2 regions of the Bacillus sp. NPDC094077 genome follow, and region 1 is predicted to be linked to the other one. Evidence: riboswitches for the same ligand, from Rfam matches in the RefSeq annotation. Region 1 holds a riboswitch; the other holds the start of a gene.
What was found. A riboswitch is a leader RNA that binds a small molecule or an ion and turns the genes downstream of it on or off. The one in region 1 is predicted to bind magnesium.

Region 1 (3,217 bases):
TGTTTCTGTAATGCTTGAATGGCAGAAGCTGTAGATAGTTTAGGCGGATCTAAAAATCCGATATATCCAGCAAGAACCATAACCGATTCATCTTGTACTGTATAAGCTTTATGATTTGGCTTGTTATGCTTCTTGTAGGCTACAGCAATGACACGCATACCTTCACTATTCAATGTCTCACTTAGTTGTTTAACATTTGAGCGCATTTCCTCGGTAAGTGGAATAACTTGCCCATCCATTTCAGTGTAGTTACAAATGGATAAAATTTCTTCTACCGCCCCTTTACAAACCATTGTATGTTCACCTGAAATGTCTTTGACGATGACGGACATACGACGGCGAGCAAAATCAAATGGAATCTCATCTAGTTTTTGAAACATTGAAGGGTCGAATTTATGATTTTCCTCTGTATGCTCAATAACAGCTTTATCTATTAAATTTTTCAATCCAGTTTGATAGAAGCTATTTAAATATGCAAATTGTAATACGCGATTACATTCATTCCCATTAGGGTCTAAATGGCGAACAAGCACCACTTTATCTTCTGTCAATGTACCTGTTTTATCAGTACAAAGAATGTTCATAGCCCCTAGATTTTGAATAGAGTTTAGCTGCTTTACAATTACTTTTTGTTTAGACATGTTAACGGCACCTTTTGCTAAATTAGCAGTTACAATCATTGGTAACATTTCAGGTGTAAGACCCACTGCAACAGCAATAGCGAAGAAGAAAGCTTCTTGCCAATCACCTTTTGTGAAACCATTAATGAGAAGGACGATAGGCGCCATAATAAGCATGAACGTAATTAAGAGCCAACTTACTTTGTTTACTCCTTTATCAAAGCTTGTTTCTGCACGTTTGCCAATTACTTTCTTTGCTAAAGAACCGAAATAAGTGTCTGTACTAGTTGAGACGACTACAGCTTTTGCACTACCGCTAACAATATTTGTTCCCATGAAGCAAAGGTTTTCCATATCAAGCGGATTGTAATTATTTTTCATGCTTTTCGGTAATATATGTTTATTTTCTGTATGGTAGCAGTTTTCGTATTTTTCTACTGGAAGTGCTTCTCCTGTTAAAGAAGATTGATTTACAAATAAATCTTTAGCGGATAAGATACGCACATCAGCCGGAACGATATCACCGGCTGAAAGTGAGATGATATCTCCAGGTACAAGCTCTTCAATTGGAATTTCTGTTGTAAGGTTTCGATTTAAATTTGTCACGTTTTTTGTTTCATGTATAAACCCGTTTATTCTAAAGACGCTTGCAGTTGTTCGAACCATAGCTTTTAACTTATCTGCCGCTTTTTGAGAACGAAATTCTTGGGAAAAACGAATCGTTGCACTTAGTAGTACCATTACAGATACGACAAGAGTTCCTTGTATATCATCTGTGAAAAAAGAGAGTGCTCCAAGTGCCAATAAAACAAAAATAAATGGATTTTTAAATGCCAGCAAAAGTTGAATATACCATGGCGATGTTTTATTATGAGCAATTTCGTTCGGACCGTATAAAGAAAGTCTACGAGTCGCTTCTTGTTTAGAGAGTCCATCTTGTGTTGTTTCTAGAATTTTTAACGCAGAGTTTACATCTTGTGTTGCAATTTCCACTAATAATTTGTTATTTGTTTTCATGCTATTTTGATCATAAGCATGCTTTGTTTCTTGTCTTTGTAAATTTAACATCGGTAGTTCCTCCTTTGTCATGAAGGAGGAAACAATCTGTTACTCGACTATTTAAAATTAGGAGGAACAGCTTCTTTCCTACCTACATGATGAAATATTAACGTAAAACATATGGGTATCTGGGCCGAATCATCAATTGCCACTGTTCCTCACCTCTGTACAATTTAATAGTTTCTGAATATGCTATGTTTGTTTCATAGTAAGGTGCATAAAGACGTAAAAAAGACCTTTACTCACAACGAGTAAAGGTCTGAATTCACAGTTAAAAAGAGTCCACACGAAAGCCTGTTAGTGAACATAGATAAAAACAGTTTTTTTGTATGACAAAATACATGCACCTCTCCCTCGTTGAGTTTTAGCACTGTATAGCATAGGTACTGAAACCAGCTACGTTAAAAAAGGCCTTCATTCCGACCTTTCCTGTTGACCCATTGGCGTCTCTCGACATTTTTGGGCAGCAGCGTTTCTCTATACAGGAGCCTCACCTAACAGAGACCATATTCAATTACATGTTGAATGTTAGCACTGAAACTTTGTAGTGTCAATATCTTTTTAATCTGTTTTTTTGAAAAATCAAATAGATTCATGATGGCCATATAGTAGGAAATAAGGGGTATTTTTATTGTAAATAAGGTGGGAAAATAAATGTTTTAATGGATATAAATAAAAAGCACTGAAACCAGTGCTTTTTATAATAGATTAAGAGATTGTATGGTTTTCAAAAATAACAATCTCTGAGTTATTTGCTGTTGAAACGCGTTGTGCGTAATATGTTAAAGCTGAAGAAATATATGTTGGCAACGTCTCATTCGTATGTGATGTTGTATATTCATGGATTAATTCTTTTAAAGTCGTCCATTCTAATTGTGCTGGGTGATCAGACACGAAAGAACTTACCCAGCGATCAAATGAAGATGAAAAATCAGTTTGTAAACGAAATACTTCTTTCATAATAAAACGCTCCCTTAAAATGTAGTATAATCATTTTAACATAAAACACGAACGATTGCTAAGTTTTTCAAGAATAACGTTCGTGTTATATAGTTGTCTAGATGATTGGCTATGTAAATTCGATTTGCCATTTGAAATAACATTCCGTAAGATGAGAGATAGATTATATAAAGAGCTGGAGGAAAGAAAGTGGAATTTGTATTTTTAGGAACTGGCGCAGGTGTTCCTTCGAAAGGAAGGAATGTTTCAGCAATTGCTTTGCAATTGTTAGAAGAACGAGGACAGACTTGGTTATTTGACTGTGGTGAAGCGACGCAACATCAAATATTATATACATCTGTACGTCCACGCCGCATTGAAAAAATATTTATTACCCATTTACATGGTGATCATATTTTTGGATTGCCTGGTTTATTAGGTAGTCGTTCATTTCAAGGAGGGACTACACCTTTAACAGTGTACGGACCAAAAGGAATTAAGCAATTTATTGAAGTAGCATTATCGGTAAGTACGACACATGTGAAATATCCACTTGAAATTGTTGAGATAACAGAAGAAGGTACTGTGTTTGAAGATAA
Region 2 (3,217 bases), on a different contig from region 1:
AATCCACTTGCATTCACAGCAACAAGTGCATGATTACGTTTTGCCATTACACTAATTTTTTCTCCCCTTTTATCACCTTGTGTCCCTTGATGACTAACAAGTTTAACATTGAAAGGGTTACTAATAGTAACTAATTTTCCTTCAAAAAGAAAGCGACTATCTTTGTTACTTTTAATCGTTTCTACATCAATTTCTAATGGCTGATTTTTAAATTCTTCTAATCTTTTTCCTGCTATTTTTTTATAAATAGCCTCATCACTATTTGACCATCTTGGGTGATTAATTCGATCCTGCAGTTCATCAAGTTCCTTTTTGGATAGGAATGTATATTTCGCATATTGTGGATGCTGAGAAGTTAGTATACTCCCAGCAATTGTTCCCCGAAGATCTCGGCCATAGTTTGTGCCAAATAATATCCCTATTCCAATAAGTATCAAAATAGAAAAAAGGATTAAAATTCTTTTAAAGATTTTTCTTAGGTGTTTCATAGTTTTATCCTCCAGCATTAATTACATTCAATGAATCCTTTAAAATATTATTTACCTAAAGATACAAGTGTTTGTTTTCCTCATTCCTGAGTTCTCCACTATGTCTTAGCAAGCAAGCTGAAATACTTATCCTCCATTTCGTATTTATTTCAGTGTATATTCACAAATTTAATAACGTTTTTGCAACCATGAAATAAATTACTAACCCTGTTCCGTCAACAAATGTTGTAATGAATGGACCGGAAACGACTGCAGGATCTAATTTTAATTTTCTCAGAATCAAAGGTAAAACAGCTGCAACAAGAGAGGCCCAAATAACAATAAATAATAAAGTGATTGCCACAACTTGTGCAACTTCTGTTCCAACACCTAACATATAAGCACGAGTGAGCCCAGCTACCCCAAGTGCAAGTCCGAGAAGCATACCTATTGCAAATTCTTTTTTCATTACACGGAAAATGTCTTTAAATTTCACCTCTCCGATACCAATTGCACGAGTAATTGTTGCTACAACCTGTGTTCCTGTATTCCCTCCAGTACCTACTAATAATGGAACAAAGAAAGCAAGGGCAACTACTGTTTCAATTTCGTCTTCAAAATACTTTAGTACTGTACCTGTATATGCCTCAGCAACAAATAGAAGCAATAACCATGGTAGACGTTTGAAGAAAATGCTCCAAATACTAGATTCAAAGTAAGATTGATTTAATGGTTCACTTCCGCCTAACTTTTGGATATCTTCTGTAGCTTCTGCTTCCATAACATTCATTACGTCATCAAATGTTATAATGCCAATCATCTCATTATTTGCTGTTGTTACGGGTATTGCTGCTAAATTATAATTCAGTAGCTTTTTTACAACTTCCTGTTGATCAACCTCAGCGTGTACTGAAATCATCTCTTGAATCATGATAGTAGATAATATCTCTTCATCTGCTGCTAATAATAACTCATGTATGGAAACGATTCCCTTTAGATGACCATGACTATCAAGAACATAAATATAAGATATCGATTCTACATTTTCAGAATGTTCCCTAATGTACTTCAATGTCATTTTTACTGACCAATTCCCTCTAACTGCAACAAAATCACTTGTGACAAGGCTTCCTGCGGTTTCAGGTTTAAAAGCCATTAATTTTTTTACGTTATGTTTTGTAATTTTATTTAGATACGCCATTAATTTAGCTTGTTTTTCCGGGTGAACCGCTAGAAGTAGATCTACTGTTTCATCAATCGGTTGTAAATTTAGTAACGTTTTAGCTTTGTTTTCAGATAAGTGAATTAAGATATTATATTTTTCTTCTGTACTCAAATGTTGAAGAATTTTTGAGCTTTTTAATACAGGTATCTTATCTAGTAATATGACTTGATCTTCAATTGAAAATCGTTTTACTTCTTGCGCAACATCATACGACGGATGTCGTAAAACTTTCTCTGCATCCAAGTTATTTTGGGTTACAAGTAATTCATTTAATAATTTCTTCATGTTAACTCCTCCTCATATTGCTAAGAGAGACTCTAGAGTTTCATGAGTGGTTTTGTGTTATTTTATCTGTCTAAAATTTTTATTTGAGCATTAATAGTTACATTGCAATCAATTCATTATTTAGAACTACCTCCTTTTTGAATATAGACAAGATAAAAATAAATAAAATTAAACAGAAAAACCTTTACTCAAAAAGGAGTAAAGGTTTTTTACAATACAAATAAATGATTATTAAGACAGCTCTGCCAAAATCGCAGAGGTGCCTTTCTATCAAATCGTATACCACTCCCTCGTTGAGTTTTAGCACTGTATAGCATAGGTTTTTATAACCAGCTACATTAAAAAGGGCCTTAATCCGACCGTTCCTGTTGACCCATTGGCGTCTCTCGACATTTTTGGGCAGCAGCGTTTCTCTATACAGGAGCCTCACCTAACAAAGATTATTGAATTACTTCAAAATTTAAACCAGAATTTAATATTTGTCAACTAACTTTCGATTCGATTCATAAAAAATTATTTTATAGAGAAATGTAATTCAATTCTATTGCAAATTTAAAATTCTACTTAAAAGATATAAAATTTAAATACAATTAGTTTGAAGAAATGTTATAAAACAAATGAGATTTCGTATATGAAACTTATTGTTTACGATTCATTTTTAACTTTATAGCAGAAGTTGAATCATTATTCATTCCGTACCTCAAAAGAACATTCTTCAAAAAATCTTCTTTTATGATTAAAATCTTCTTTACTGTTTATCAAATTTATATGGTTAAACTACTTAATCAAACTATACACTACAAGTCGAAAATATGTATCTATACGAGATGATTAAATACATTTTCTCACATCATTTCTAAAAGATTTATAAAGCAATAAAGAATATAAAATTAGCAAGACGTTTACTTGACAGGCAAAAAAAAAGTATTTATGCTTGCTACACGAAACAAATACATAAAATTTATATTGCTAAACCTGTTAGGTGAGGCTCCTATACAAACACAGGCTATTGCCCAAAAATGTCGAAAGACGCCAATGGGTAGAACAGGAATTGTCGGATTAAGGCTTTTCTTAAGATAGCTAAGTAATGAATTTCCATTGCTTTACGTTGTATAGTGCCAAAGCTCTACTAGGGGGAGAAAAGCTTTATTTAGTCATGCCATTTTGAATCCCCCCTAGTATGTAACTAGGGGGGATATTTGCATAAAAAAACAGGGTATAAGCGATAGGATTTTTTAAA

Region 2: linked by a shared signal. The riboswitch ahead of mgtE (magnesium transporter) and the one ahead of mgtA (magnesium-translocating P-type ATPase) in region 1 are both predicted to bind magnesium.

What each region holds. Positions count from the first base shown of each region.
Region 1 is NZ_JBNNUF010000001.1:660,168-663,384, reverse strand. Features, by position in the region: gene mgtA (magnesium-translocating P-type ATPase) at 1-1,688, opposite strand, end outside; M-box (ykoK) riboswitch at 2,021-2,188, opposite strand; gene ACQKNR_RS03365 (DUF3932 family protein) at 2,388-2,639, opposite strand; gene rnz (ribonuclease Z) at 2,829-3,217, shown strand, end outside.
Region 2 is NZ_JBNNUF010000033.1:1,470-4,686, forward strand. Features, by position in the region: gene ACQKNR_RS28385 (phosphodiester glycosidase family protein) at 1-488, opposite strand, end outside; gene mgtE (magnesium transporter) at 649-1,977, opposite strand; M-box (ykoK) riboswitch at 2,255-2,422, opposite strand; M-box (ykoK) riboswitch at 2,945-3,121, shown strand.